One region of the Variovorax sp. RCC_210 genome, then DNA from elsewhere that is predicted to be linked to it. Evidence: riboswitches for the same ligand, from Rfam matches in the RefSeq annotation. Region 1 holds a riboswitch; the other holds the start of a gene.

Region 1 (7,474 bases):
AGCGCAACCGCCCGAACGCGCCGAAGGACAGCGAACTCACCAAGAGCCAGCTCATCGGGCAGGCCATGAGCAACAAGGCGGTGAGCAGCGGCAAAATCACCGCGGCCGAAGTGGCGGCGAAGGTGTTCGACGCCATCACGGCCAACCAGTTCTACGTGTACAGCCACCCGAAGGCGCTGGGCAACGTGCGCAGCCGCATGGAGAACATCGTCTCGGGCACGAACCCGGCCGACCCGTTCCTGGAGCGGCCCGAAATCGGGCTTAAGCTGCGTGAGCAGCTTCGCTCGGCCTGAGCGGCGTTCTTCTTTTTTCGTTCTTCCCTTTTTTTCTTCAGCGGCCCTGCAGCTCGCCCACCAGCGTCTCGACGCGGGCGAGCGCAGTGGCCACAGACTGCGCGAGCAGGTCGCCCGGGTCTTCGGCATGCTCGACGCAAACGCTGCGCACGTCCGTCAGACCCAGCAGCGCCAGCGGGCTCGCGACGCCGGGCGTCAGCAGGTCCATGTGCGCCTGGAACCCACCCGGCCCGTAGCCGCTGCTGCCGCAGGCGCTGAGCAGCACCGTGCGGCGCTGGCGCTCGGCCAGCAGCGGCACATAGGGGTTCTCGCGGCTGCGGTCGAAGGCAAAGGTCTCGCCGATGCGCACGATGTTGTCGATCCATGACTTCAACGGCGCCGGCATGCCGAAGTTGTACATGGGCACGCCGATCACCAGCACGTCGGCGCGGCGCAGCTCTGAGACCAGCGCATCGCTTTCCGCGAGCGCCGCATGCATCCATGGCTCGCGTGCGGCCGGCGGGGTGTAGCCCGCCGCAATCCATTCGCCCGTGACGTGGCTCGGCGGCGCGGCGCCGATGTCGCGGTAGATCACTTCGTCGCCCGGGCGCGCTGCGCGCCATGTCGTCACGAAGTGGTGGCTCAGCCGGCGCGAGTGCGAGCCGTGCACGTGTGTGCCCGAACGGCCGGGGCGGGCGCTGGCATCGATGTGGAGCAGGGTGATCATGGCGGGGTCCTCTGTGGGTGATATGGATCGGATGAATCCGGTTCAGCTGTGTGCTTGACACGGTTCTCAATCTATCCAAGCATCCAGAGGGCGACAAACGACGATTTCTTTGCGCTGCAAAAAAATAAATTCATCCATGGCGACCTTGCACCAGCTCCCCGCGCTCGCATCGCTGCGCGCTTTCGAGGCTGCGGCGCGGCATTGCAGCGCCAAGCTCGCGGCGAACGAACTCTCGGTGACGCCCACTGCCATCAGCCACCAGGTGCGCCAGCTGGAAGACGCGCTGGGCGTGGCGCTGTTCATCCGCGAGCCGCGGCAACTGGTGCTCACGCCGCAGGGGCGCGAGCTGCAGGCGGTGCTCAGCGAATCGTTCGAGGCCATGGCGAACGCGGTGGCGCGGCTGCGCGCGCCGCCCAGGCGCCAGGCCATCACGCTGTCGGCCACGCCGGCCGTGGCCGCGCGCTGGTTGCTGCCGCGCGTGAACAGCCTGCGCGAGAAGCATCCGCGGCTCGACCTGCGCATTCATGCGTCGCACGACGCGGTCGCGCTCGACGGCGTCACCGCCGACATCGCCATCCGCTACGGCAAGGGCCAATGGCCGGGCATGGTCGCGCAGAAGCTGTTCGACAACGTCTTCGCGCCGGCGTGCAGCCCCGCGCTCAAGCTGCGCCGTCGCGCCGACCTGAAGCGCCACACGCTGCTGCACTTCTCGTTGCCCCGCAGCAGGAGCCAGCCAGGCACGTGGAGCGAGTGGCAGCAGCAGGCGCAGGTGCCGGGCCTGGACGTGTCGGCGGGGCCGGTTTTTTCCGACGAGACGCACACCGTGTCGGCCGCGCTGCAAGGGCAGGGCGTGGCGCTGATGAGCCTCGCGCTGATCGCCGACGAGCTGCGCGCGGGCAACCTGGTGCAGCCGTTCGGGCCGCAGTTGCAGGGGCTGCCGTTCTACCTGGTGTGCCCGCAGGCGCGGCGTGAAGAGCCTGCCGTGGCGGCGGTGTTCGACTGGGTGCGCGAGCTGCGTCCCCTGGGCTGAAGGCGTTGACCCGACCGGTGCCCGACGCTACGATGACTTTCATGTTCGCTCCCGCAACCCCGACCTTCCGCCTGCTGAATGCCCGCTTCGTGCGCGCATGCGCATGCTGTCTCGGTCGGCCAAGGGGTGCTTGCGGCTAGCGAATCACAACTCACGTCCGCGTTCCTCAGGGCCACCCGTCGCAAGACCGGTGGCCTTTTTGTTTGGCAAGTTCTCACTCTCCAGGAAAGCCCAATGCCTCTCGTCCTGTACGACACTTGGTCGCGCGCCCTGCGGCCTTTCGCGCCATTGCAGCCCGAGCACGTCGGCCTGTACTGCTGCGGCCCGACGGTGTACGACCACGCGCACATCGGCAACCTGCGCACCTACGTCTTCGAAGACGTGCTGCGCCGCGTGCTCGAGCTGAACGGCTTCCGGGTGCGGCACGTCGTCAACATCACCGATGTCGGCCACCTCGTGTCCGATGCCGACGAGGGCGAAGACAAGATGGAGAAGGGCAGCCGGCGCACCGGCGAGTCCGCGTGGGCCATCGCGCAGCGCTACACCGCCGCCTTCCAGGCCGACTGGCGCGCCCTGAACCTGCTGGAGCCCACGGCATGGCCGTGCGCCACCGACCACATTCCCGAGCAACTGGCGTTCATTGCCGAACTGGAGCGCAAGGGCTTCACCTACCGCACCGCCGACGGCATCTATTTCGACACGACCCTGCAGGACGACTACGGCCACCTGGCGCGCCTGTCGCGCGAGGGCCTGCGTGCGGGCACCCGCGTTGCCATGGGCGACAAGCGCAGCGCCTGCGACTTCGCGCTCTGGAAGTTCAGCCCGGCGGATGCCAGGCGCCAGATGGAATGGGACAGCCCCTGGGGCCGCGGCTTTCCGGGCTGGCACATCGAGTGCTCGGCGATGGCGGCGAAATTCCTGGGGCCGTGGTTCGACATCCATTGCGGCGGCGAAGACCATGTGGCCGTGCACCACAGCAACGAGATCGCGCAGACGCAGGCATGCCACGGAACCCGGCTCGCCAACTTCTGGATGCACGGCCACTTCCTCACGCTGGACGACCGCAAGATGGCCAAGACCACCGGCGACTTCGTGCGGCTGCAGACGCTGGTGGACCAGGGCATCGACCCGCTGGCGTACCGCTACCTGTGCCTGGGCGCGCACTACCGAAGCACACTGCGCTTCACCGACGAGGCCATTCGCTCGGCGCAGTCCGCGCTCGACCGGCTGCGCAAGACATATGCGAGCTGGCCGCGCGGCGGCATCGCCGACGACAGGTTCGTGGCGCGCTTCAAGGCGGAGGTCGACCTCGACCTGAACATGCCGCGCGCATTGGCCGTGCTGTGGGAGCTGGTACGCAGCGAGTTGCCGCCCGAGGTGCGACGCGCAACGGTCGATCGGTTCGATGTGGTGCTCGGTTTGCGGCTGGCCGAATGGGTGCCGCTCGTGCCCGAGGTTCCGGCCGGGATTGCCGCGCTGTTCGCTCAGCGCGAGGCGGCCCGTGCTCGCAAGGACTGGGCGCAGGCCGACCGTCTTCGCGAGGCGCTGAGGCTGCGTGGATGGCAGGCGAACGACGGCGAAAGCCCGCCGGGTTGACCTGGCCTGTCAAGCATGTCGGCGTCGCCCTTCAAGTCGATTTGCTTATTGCCGATAACAAAGTCACAAAATTGCCGCATTCTGTCTTTGGCCCGTTGGCGACTTGAAACAATTTTGTAAACGATTTAATTACGTGGCGATTACCATCTCGGGCACTAGAAGAAGACAAGGAAATTCATGGAGACATACCCTACCCTGCGCCAGGCCACTGGCGTGGCCCGCACGCTCAGCAAGCGCTCGTCCTGCACCATCGTGGTCTATCGCACCGGCGATGAGAAGTACGTGGCGGCCCATTCCACGGACAAGGTGGAAGGCACCATCGAAGGCGTGTACCGCGACGGCTACGTCGTCAATACCTTGCTGACGACCAAGAAGCCCTGAAGGCGCGCTTCGCGCTTTTTCGCCAAGCCTCCTGCGGGAGGCTTTTTCGTGGCTGCCCGCATAGCCCTGCCGCCTGTGCAGGCGCTGTCACACAGGCATCGAAAAAGGCAGTCTAGAATCGCCGCTCCCTTGGGGAGTAGCCGGCTTCCGGACTTCGGAAGCGCTCACGTCAACATACTCGGTCGCACCTTGCGACCGTGGCGTGAGCAACCGACAGGTTGGCGAGACCAGTGGTGCACGAGCGCGGCTTTGGCCGGCGGGTTCGTGCGCCGCGGCGTCTTGAACCGGCCTTGCTTGCGACTCCCACATGAACATCACCTCCACGATCCTTCTTGCATTCGCCATGTCGACGGATGCTTTCGCCGCGGCCGTCGGCAAAGGCGCAGCCTTGCGCAAACCCTCCTGGCGCGAGGCCTTGCGCACCGGGCTGATCTTCGGCGTCATCGAGGCGCTGACACCCGTCATCGGCTGGGCCGCGGGGCTGGCCGCCGCGAGCTACGTCGCGAAATGGGACCACTGGATCGCCGTCACGCTGCTCAGCGTGCTGGGCCTGCGCATGATCTGGGCGGGCTTCGGCGCGCCCGACGCGGTCGACGACAAGCCCGACCGCAACTCCTTCTGGACCCTTGCCATCACCGGCTTCGCCACCAGCATCGACGCGATGGCGGTGGGCGTGGGGCTGGCCTTCATCAACGTGAACATCGCCTGGACCGCGCTGGCCATCGGCCTGGCCACGATGACGATGGTGACCATCGGCGTGATGGTCGGGCGCGTGCTGGGCGCGGTAATAGGCAAGCGCGCGGAAATCGTGGGCGGCGTGGTGCTGATCGGCATCGGCTTCCTGATCCTGTACGAGCACCTGAACGGGCTGGCCTGAGGCCAGCCCCGACCACCCGCCTTGCTCGTTTCACTGCGAGCTCGGAATGCCCTGCATCAGCAGCGCCAGCGCCTTGCGCAGGCTCGCGACCGAGGCTTGCTCGCCCTTGTCGTAGCCCATGCGCACCACGACCAGGTCGTGCGACGGCACGATGAGCACCACCTGTCCGCCCGCGCCCAGCATGTAGTAGGCGGTTGTCGGCACGGGGAAGGTGCTGGTGCCGTTCAGCCAGAAGAAGCCGCCGTAGATGGGGCGCTTGTCCGCCGCCCAGGCCGGCGCGAGCGTGCTCACGAACTTGACGAAGCCTTCGGGCAACAGGCGCTCGCCGTTCCACACGCCGTCCTGCAGGTACAGGTTGGCCAGCCGTGCCCAGTCGCGCGCGGACATGAAGTCGTAGCCCTGCGCGAGGAAATTGCCGTAGGGGTCGGTTTCCAGCGTCATGGTGCGAATGCCGATCTTGTCGAACAGCGCGCGCTGCGGGTACGACAGGTACTCCTCGCCGCGCTTTTCCACCGCCAGGCGAACCAGGTAGTTCGCCAGCACGGGGTCGGTGTTGCGGTAGCGGCCCACGGTGTTCGGCGGCCATTGCTGCGGTCGCGTGGCCGCGTAGTTGAAGGCGTTGATGCGCCCGGTGTAGAAGTAGACGTGGTCGGGGTAGGTGCCGTTGGGGTCGAAGTCCGGATCGTCCGGCGCCTTGATGCGCAGGCCGCTCGACATGTGCAGGATGTCCGAGATGCGGATCTCCTTGCGCTTGTCGCCGTCGGACTGCCATTCGGGAATGGGCGCCGGCTGGTCGAGCTGGTACACGCCCTGCTTGATGAGCGTGCCCAGCAGCGTTGCAGTCACGCTCTTGCCCATCGACCACGACTCCAGCGGCGTGGTCGCGCCGATGCCGTTCATGTAGCGCTCGCCGACGATGCGCCCCTTGTGCGTGACCACGAAGGCCGCGGTGTAGGCGCCCGACACCTCGAAGGCCGCATCGACCGCCTGGCTCACCTTGGCGGTGTCGATGCCGGGCGCGGCATCGGTGGGCGTGACGTTGCCCATGGGCCAGGGCTGGCTCGCGGGGTCGGGCAGGGTGCTGGTGACGGTCACGGGCGTGAAGAACACGCCGTCCTTGCCCGGCGGCAGCGTGATGCAGCCCTGCGAGCCGAAATAGCGCGCCACCAGCGTGGGCCCGTTCGGGATGGTGATGCGAACTTCTTTCTTGTCGCGGTCGACCACCGGCTTGCCGACCTTGGCGCGCTGCGCGTAGGGGCCGGTGAAGTAGCCGACGCTGTCGGCGGCCACGTCGGGGTCGAGCCCGGTGATGAAGGCCGCGGAGCACATCGCCTTGGCGTAGCCGGAGGTGTTGTGTTCGAGCGGGTCGCCGGGCGGCGGCACGTACGGCGTGTTGAGCTCGTAGGTTCGCGCGCGGGCAATGAGAGCTTCGCGTGCGGGGAGTTCAGGGGCGGGTGCACCGGTGGTTGGAGGAGGCGCCACGCCGGTGACAGGCAAGATGCCGGCACCGCCGCCGCCGCCCCCACCGCCGCCGCCTCCGCATGAGGCCAAAGCTATTACAAGAAGTGCGCCTGCCGCAAGGGCAAGGGGGACGCGAGCCAACCTCTGCATGAACTCTCCTCACTTGTTATGGCGTGGAAGTCTCCTTCAGAAGCGTGACGAAATGCAAGCTCGTATTCCTGCGTTGCTTCAAACCCCCGCTGCTTGCGACGCGATCCAGTCCCACACCGAACGAACCGCCGGTTCGTTCTCCCGCCCATTCGCCGTCGCGAGAAAGTAGCTGCCCGTGTCGAGCGCGGGACCGAAGGGCTGCACCAGCGCGCCGCTGCGCAGCTCTTCGGCGCACAGCGTGAGGCTCAGCAGCGCCACGCCATGGCCCGCGAGCGCGGCCAGCGTGGCGTGCGTCTCATCGGAAAACGACAGGCCCGCGGCCTTCATCGCACGCGCTCTCGGCGCTGCGATGCCCGCTTCGCGAAACCAGCGCGGCCACACGGCGGGTGCGAGGGCCTGCGGCTGCCAGTCGCAATGAATGAGGCGATGCTTCGGCAGGTCGGCCGCGCGCTTCAGTTTCAGCATGGGGCTGCACAACGGCGCGTAGCGCTCGGGCATGAGCTCGCGCGACACCAGCCCCGGCCACTGGCCGCTGCCGGAGCGCACCGCGATGTCGGCATCGCCGCGGGCCAGGTCGACCAGCGTGTCGCTCGCATGCAGGCGCAGCTCGACGGTGGGGCATGCCTTGCGAAACGCCTCCATGCGCGGCAGCACCCAGCGCGCGGCGAAGGCGGTGTTGGTGCTGAGCGTGACAGCCTGCGACGCGGCGGGCCGGCGCAGCCTGGCGATGCCGGCTTCGAGCACGTTGAAGCCCATGCGCAGGTCGTCGAACAGCCGCTTGCCCGCGGGCGTGAGCGCGAGCTGGCGCGTGAGCCGCACGAACAGCGGCTGGCCCAGCGTGTCTTCCAGCGCGCGCACCTGGTGGCTGATGGCCGACGGCGTGACCGACAGCTCGAGCGCCGCGCGCTGGAAGCTCAGGTGCGCGGCCGCGGCCTCGAACGCGCGCAGCGCCAACAAGGGCGGCAACCGCCGTGAAGGGC
Region 2 (7,474 bases), on a different contig from region 1:
CCGGGCGGTGTTGATGGTCTTGCGCGCGATGCTCGTCATCTGCAGCGACTGCTGCATCCAGTCGCTGGCCACCAGCTTTCGCACGATGGTGTTGCTGTACATGATGATGAACGGCGTGGCCAGCATCGACAGCACCATCGACGCCAGCACCGGGTTGGCCAGCCAGGGCGGCAGCAGGCTGCGCTCCTGCGCCAGCGTGAGCAGCACGAAGCCAAACTCGCCGGCCTGCGCCAGGTACAGGCCGGTGCGCAGCGACACGCCCGAGGTCGCGCCCAGCACCCTGGCCAGCACCGTCACCAGGCCCAGCTTGAAGGCCAGCGGCACCAGCAGCAGCACGCCCACCAGCAGCCAGCGCTCGACCACGATGTGCCAGTCGAGCGACATGCCCACGGTGATGAAGAACAGGCCCAGCAGCACGTCGTGGAAGGGGCGGATGTCGGTCTCGACCTGGTGCTTGTATTCGGTTTCCGACACCAGCATGCCCGCGATGAACGCGCCCAGCGCCAGGCTCAGGCCGGCCAGTTCGGTCAGCCAGGCCAGGCCCAGCGTGACCAGCAGCACGTTGAGAATGAAGAGCTCCTCGCTGCGCCGCCGCGCCACCAGCGTGAGCCACCAGCGCATCACGCGCGGGCCGCCGTACAGCAGCACGCCGATGAGGAAGCTGGCCTTCAGCAGCGCGAAGCCCAGCGCCTTGGCCAGTGCCTCGGGCGGTGCGCCCAGCGCCGGAATCAGCACCAGCAGCGGCACCACGGCCAGGTCTTGGAAGAGCAGCACGCCCATCACGCGCTTGCCGTGCTCGCTTTCGAGTTCGAGGCGCTCGGCCATCAGCTTGACCACGATGGCGGTGCTGCTCATGGTGAGCGCGCCCGACAGCGCCAGCGCGGTCTGCCAGCCCAGCCGCCAGGCCGGCGGCAACTGCGTGGCGATCAGCAGCGCGCCGACGGTGGCGACGGTCATGGTCAGCAGCACCTGCAGCAGGCCGAGCCCGAACACGTGCTTGCGCATGGCGCGCAGCTTGGGCAGGCTGAACTCCAGCCCGATCACGAACATGAGGAACACCACGCCGAACTCGCCCAGGTGCTGGATGCCTTCGGTGTTCTGCGCCAGCGCGAAGGCGTGCGGCCCGATGAGCACGCCGGCCGACAGGTAGCCAAGCATCGGCGGCAGCTTCAGCGACCGGCATGCGACAACGCCGATCACCGCGGCCAACAGATACAACAGCGTGAGATCGAACGAGGACATAGGCGTTGATGCTAGAGCAAGAGTCGTGCACACGCGTGCCGGAGGGAACCGAGCGCCGCCGGGCCGCCCCAAGGCGCGGAGCGGCCCCCTCGGGGGGCAGCGAGGACACGCATTGCCGAGCGTGGGGGCAAGGCGCCGGCCCGTAAAATCGTGAGATGAGCTCCCGCCCCGCCCCGGCCCCCGTGGTCGACCCCGACGCGATCCTCGCGCGGGCACGCCTGACTTTCGACATCGAAGCCGAAGCCGTTCTCGGCCTGAAGAGCCGCGTCGGCCCGAGCTTCGTCGAAGCCGTGCGCAAGATCCTCGAGGTGCGCGGCCGCGTGGTCGTGATGGGCATGGGCAAGAGCGGCCACGTGGGCCGCAAGATTGCCGCCACCCTCGCCTCCACCGGCACGCCGGCGATGTTCGTGCACCCGGCCGAGGCCAGCCACGGCGACCTGGGAATGATCAAGACGGTCGACCTGGTGCTGGCCATTTCCAACAGCGGCGAGGTCGACGAGCTCACCGTCATCCTGCCGGTCGTCAAGCGCCAGGGCGTGCCCCTGATCGCCATGACCGGTCGCCCCGAATCCACCCTGGCGCGCCACGCCGACATCGTGATCGACGCGGGCGTGGCCAAGGAAGCCTGCCCGCTCAACCTCGCCCCCACCGCGAGCACCACCGCCCAGATGGCGATGGGCGACGCGCTGGCCGTGGCGCTGCTCGACGCGCGTGGCTTCGGCTCCGAAGACTTCGCGCGCTCGCACCCGGGCGGCGCGCTCGGGCGCAAGCTGCTCACGCACGTGAGCGACGTGATGCGCTCGGGCGACGAGGTGCCGCGCGTGCCGCCCACGGCCACCATCAGCGAGCTGATGCGCGCCATGAGCATCAAGGGCTTCGGCGCCGCCGCGGTGGTCGAGCCCGACGGCCGCGCCGCGGGCATCTTCACCGACGGCGACCTGCGCCGCCTGATCGAAGCCGGTGCCGACCTGCGAAGCCCCAAGGCCGCGGAAGTCATGCACCACAACCCGCGCACCATCCGCGTGGACGCGCTGGCGGTGGAAGCCGCCGAGCTGATGGAGCAATGCGGCATCACCCGCCTGTTCGTGATCGACGGCGCGGGCGTGATCGTGGGCGCGATCAACACCAACGACCTGATGCGCGCGAAGGTCATCTGATGGCGCTCGACTTCCAGGCCGAGACCCTCATCGCCGCGCAGGACGTGCGCATCGTTTTCTTCGACATCGACGGCGTGCTGACCGACGGCGGGGTGTACTTCACCGAGCACGGCGAGACGCTCAAGCGCTTCAGCATCCTCGACGGCTACGGCCTGAAGCTGCTGCGCAAGGCGGGCATCGTGCCGGCGGTGATCACCGGGCGCGACTCCAAGCCGCTGCGCGTGCGCCTGGAGGCGCTGGGCATCGAGCACGTGCGCTACGGCACCGAAGACAAGCTGCCCGCCGCGCAGGCCATGCTCGACCAGCTGGGCTTCACCTGGGCGCAGGCCGCCGCCATCGGCGACGACTGGCCCGACCTGCCGGTGCTTGCGCGCGTCGGCTTCGCGGCGGCGCCGGCCAACGCGCACGCCGAAGTGCGCGGCATCGCACGCTACGTGACCCAGGCGCGCGGCGGCGAAGGCGCGGCGCGCGAGCTGTGCGACCTGCTGCTCACGGCCTGCGGCCAGTACCGCGCCATGCTCGACGCGGCACTGGGCCGCAGCGATCACCGGGACCCGAACACATGAACAACGTGAAACGCGCATGGGGCATGGTGCGCGACGTGCTCGACCGCACCACGATCTACCTGCCGATCATCCTGACGGCGGCCGTCGCGCTCGGCACCTACTGGCTGGTGCGCAACGCCCCCAAGCTGCTGGAGCCCACGGCCAAGGCCGCGCCCACGCACGAGCCCGACTACTTCATGCGCGATTTCGTCATCAAGAACTTCCTGCCCAACGGCGACCTGAAGAGCGAGCTGCACGGCACCGAAGGCCGCCACTACCCCGACACCGACACCATGGAAGTCGACCAGGTGCGCGTGCGCTCGGTCTCGCCCGAGGGGCTGGTGACCCGCGCGACGGCGAACCGGGGCCTGTCGAATTCCGACGGCAGCGAGATCCAGCTGTTCGGCAACGCCATCGTCATCCGCGACCCGGCCGTGGCGCCCAACGGCACGCCGCTGCCGCGCCTGGAGTTCCGCGGCGAGTTCCTGCATGCCTACGTGGACACCGAGCGCGTGACCTCCAACAAGCCCGTGACGCTCATCCGCGGCACCGACAAGTTCACCGGCGACACGCTCGACTACGACAACCTGAGCGGCGTGGCCAACCTGAACGGGCGTGTGCGCGGGGTGCTGATTCCGTCGGCGGCCGCCGGCGCGGCACCGGCGAAGAAGCGCTGAAGATGGCTGCATCTCCCCTTGTTTTCATCACCGGCGCATCGAGCGGCATCGGCCAGGCCATGGCCGCGAGCTTTCATGACGCGGGCTACCGGCTGGCGCTGGTCGCACGCCGCACGGCGGAAATCGAAGCGTGGGCGCAGGCACGCCACATCGGCGCGGACCGCTATTGCATCTACAGCGCCGACGTGGCGCAGATCGACAGCATCGTGGCCGCCGGCAATGCCTGCATCGCGCAGCAGGGGCTGCCGGACGTGGTGATCGCCAATGCCGGCATCAGCGTGGGCATCGACACCGCCGAGCGCTCCGACCTCGACGTGCTGACGCAGACCTTCGCCACCAACAACGTGGGGCTGGCGGCAACCTTCCACCCCTTCGTGAAGGCAATGGTGCAGCGCGGCAGCGGGCGGCTGGTGGGCATCGGCAGCGTGGCGTCCATTCGCGGGCTGCCGGGGCATGGCGCGTACTGCGCCAGCAAGGCCGGCGTGGTGGCGTACTGCGAAAGCCTGCGCGGCGAACTGCACGGCAGCGGGGTCAAGGTGGTCACGCTGTGCCCGGGCTACATCGACACGCCGCTCACGCAGGGCAACCGCTACGGCATGCCCTTTCTCATGCAGCCGCAGGACTTTGCCGCCCAGGCGCTGCGGGCCATCGAATCGGGCACCAGCTACCGCGTGATTCCATGGCAGATGGGCGTGATCGCCAAGATCATGCGCATGCTGCCCAATGCCGTGCTCGACCGGGCGGTGCAGGGGCGCGGGCGCAAGAAGCGCAGCGGGGAAGCCTGAAGCCAGGCTGCGCGCTGCATCGGGCCGGACGAAAGGGCCCGCCCATGAAAAAAGGCTCCCGAGGAGCCTTTTGTCTTTTTGTGCGTTGGAGTTGCAGGGCTCAGTAGCCGCTGTTGCCGCCGCCGCCGTAGCCACCGCCACCACCGCCGCTGCGACCACCGCCGCCACCGCCACGGGGGCCAGCGCCGTAGGGGCTGCGGAAACCGCCATCGCCTCCACCGCCGCCGCCGCCACTGCGGCCACCGCCGCCGCCGTAGCCGCCGCCACCGGAACGGCCACCGCCGCCACCGCTGCGATCGCCGCCACCGCCGCCGTAGCCACCACCGCCGCCGCCGTAGCCACCGCCACCACCGCCGCCATAACCGCCGCCGCCGCCACCGTAGCCGCCGCCACCGCTGCGCGGGGGACGTGCTTCCATGGGACGTGCTTCATTGACGACGACGCTGCGGCCGCCCAGGGGCTGGCCGTTCATGCCGTTGATGGCTGCCTGTGCTTCCGCGTCACTGCCCATCTCGACGAAGCCGAAGCCCTTCGAGCGGCCGGTGTCACGTTCCATCATGACCTTGGCGCTGGTCACCGCGCCGAACTGCCCGAAGGCCTGTTCGAGATCTCCATCGCGCACCGAGTAAGGCAGGTTGCCCACGTACAGTTTGTTGCCCATCAAGGGACTCCTATAAACACACACCAAGAAAAGCGATGGAGTCCCGAAAGCATCACTCAAACGAGAGCCGTCGAGTCGCGCGAAACTGACCGATCACCGAACTGTCTCCCCACCAAAATGAAGAGGGAGGCTCGTGCATTATGGGTGAAATATTTGAAAAGCAAGCGGGAATTTGCGTCTTGAGGTAGCACCTGTGAAAACGCCTGGAAAGCTAGCGTTCGCTTACAGAAACTAAGAATGCGCGGGCACTGCCTGTAGAATTCCGCCCGTCATTGGGGAGTAGCCGCCTTCCGATCTGCGAGAAGGGCCCGCGTCAACAGACTTGTCCTGCCCCACACGGGACATGGCGCGTGCAGTGAACACACCTGGCGAGACCTTTGACCATGCAATTTCGGAAATATGGCCGAAGGGTTGCATGGTCAATTGCGTCCTTCGGCCCAAGGAACCCCACGTCATCATGGAAGCTTTTCTCGTTGCAACCGGCGTAGTTGCGCTCGCCGAAATGGGCGACAAGACCCAACTCCTGGCCCTCTTGCTCGCAGCCCGTTTCAGGAAACCCTGGCCCATCGTGCTCGGCATCTTTGCCGCCACCATCATCAACCACGCGCTCGCGGGCGCGGTCGGCAACTACATCACGCGCTGGCTCGGGCCCGAGGTGCTGCGCTGGATTCTTGGCGGCTCGTTCATCGCCATGGCGGTGTGGATGCTCATTCCCGACAAGCTCGACGACGACGACGCCCCGGGCGTGTCGAAGTTCGGCGTGTTCGGCACCACCGTCATCGCCTTCTTCCTGGCCGAGATGGGCGACAAGACGCAGATTGCCACCGTCATGCTGGCCGCGCGCTTCACGCACGACTACTTCTGGGTGGTGGCCGGCACCACGCTGGGCATGATGCTGGCCAACGCGCCGGTGGTGTGGCTGGGCGAGAAGATCGTGCGGCGCGTGCCGATCAAGCTGGTGCACGCCATCTCGGCGGCCATCTTCCTGGTGCTGGGCGTGATCATGATCGTCGGCTGGTAGTGGCTGCCCATTGAAGGACGGGGCGATATACTGCCCCTCGCGCCGATTTGCTACAGCTTGCGGGCGCTTTATAAATCCAGCTAAAGACAGGCACGGCAGACCCGGCTCGTTTTTGGCGAGGCCGGGTTTTTTCATTCATGTCGTCCTTGTCTTCCGTGTCGTCATCTCCACCCTTGGTCGTCACCCCGCAGTCGATGCAGTTCGCGGGGCCCCTGGCCTTGCGCAGCGGCGCATCGATCAGCGACTACACGCTCGCCTACGAAACCTACGGCACCCTGAACGCCGACCGCAGCAACGCGGTGCTGGTGTGCCATGCGCTCAACGCCTCGCACCACGTGGCCGGCGTGTACCAGGGCCAGGCCCGCTCCGAGGGCTGGTGGGACAACATGGTGGGCCCGGGCAAGCCGGTGGACACCGAGCGCTTCTTCGTCATCGGCGTGAACAACCTCGGCTCCTGCTTCGGCTCGACCGGCCCCATGCACGTCAACCCCGCCACCGGCCGCGTCTACGGCGCCGACTTTCCGGTGGTCACGGTCGAAGACTGGGTGGACGCCCAGGCCGTGCTGCTCGACGCGCTCGGCATCCAGACCCTGGCCGCGGTGATGGGCGGCAGCCTGGGCGGCATGCAGGCGCTGTCGTGGACGCTGCAGTACCCGCAGCGCGTGCGCCACGCCGTGGTGGTGGCCAGCGCGCCCAACCTCACGGCCGAGAACATCGCCTTCAACGAGGTGGCGCGCCGCGCCATCGTGACCGACCCCGACTTCCACGGCGGCCACTTCTACGAGCACGGCGTCGTGCCCAAGCGCGGCCTGCGCATCGCGCGAATGATCGGCCACATCACCTACCTGAGCGACGACGTCATGAACGCCAAGTTCGGCCGCATCCTGCGCAGCGCCGTCGAGGGAGAAGCGGCGGCGCTCGACTACCGCTACTCGACGCAGGACGTGGAGTTCCAGATCGAGAGCTACCTGCGCTACCAGGGCGACAAGTTCAGCGAGTACTTCGACGCCAACACCTACCTGCTGATCACCCGTGCGCTCGACTACTTCGACCCCGCGCGCAGCCACGGCGGCCTGCTGAGCACCGCGTTCGCGCGGGCCACGGCCAAGTTCCTGCTCGTGAGCTTCAAGACCGACTGGCGCTTCTCGCCCGCGCGCAGCCGCGAGCTCGTGAAGGCGCTGCTCGACAACCGCCGCAACGTGAGCTACGCCGAAATCGACGCGCCGCACGGCCACGACGCCTTCCTGCTCGACGACGTGCGCTACATGGGCGTGGTGCGCTCCTACTTCGAGCGCGTGGCCAAGGAGTTTCAATGAGCGATCTCGACCACCAGCGGCTCATCGCCGAACTCGTTCCCCAGGGCTCGCGCGTGCTCGACCTCGGCTG

The links. A riboswitch is a leader RNA that binds a small molecule or an ion and turns the genes downstream of it on or off. The one in region 1 is predicted to bind manganese.
Region 2: linked by a shared signal. The riboswitch ahead of AB6807_RS11060 (TMEM165/GDT1 family protein) and the one ahead of mntP (manganese efflux pump MntP) in region 1 are both predicted to bind manganese.

Annotation. Positions count from the first base shown of each region.
Region 1 is NZ_JBFUPJ010000001.1:1,042,315-1,049,788, forward strand. Features, by position in the region: gene AB6807_RS05030 (SDR family oxidoreductase) at 1-293, shown strand, start outside; gene AB6807_RS05035 (FMN-dependent NADH-azoreductase) at 331-999, opposite strand; gene gcvA (transcriptional regulator GcvA) at 1,136-2,029, shown strand; gene cysS (cysteine--tRNA ligase) at 2,264-3,625, shown strand; gene AB6807_RS05050 (hypothetical protein) at 3,803-4,006, shown strand; yybP-ykoY riboswitch at 4,136-4,309, shown strand; gene mntP (manganese efflux pump MntP) at 4,314-4,883, shown strand; gene AB6807_RS05060 (serine hydrolase domain-containing protein) at 4,914-6,380, opposite strand; gene AB6807_RS05065 (LysR substrate-binding domain-containing protein) at 6,573-7,474, opposite strand, start outside.
Region 2 is NZ_JBFUPJ010000002.1:647,181-654,654, reverse strand. Features, by position in the region: gene AB6807_RS11090 (monovalent cation:proton antiporter family protein) at 1-1,242, opposite strand, end outside; gene AB6807_RS11085 (SIS domain-containing protein) at 1,398-2,399, shown strand; gene AB6807_RS11080 (HAD family hydrolase) at 2,399-2,965, shown strand; gene lptC (LPS export ABC transporter periplasmic protein LptC) at 2,962-3,621, shown strand; gene AB6807_RS11070 (SDR family oxidoreductase) at 3,624-4,406, shown strand; gene AB6807_RS11065 (RNA-binding protein) at 4,507-5,067, opposite strand; yybP-ykoY riboswitch at 5,330-5,508, shown strand; gene AB6807_RS11060 (TMEM165/GDT1 family protein) at 5,525-6,088, shown strand; gene AB6807_RS11055 (homoserine O-acetyltransferase) at 6,226-7,404, shown strand; gene metW (methionine biosynthesis protein MetW) at 7,401-7,474, shown strand, end outside.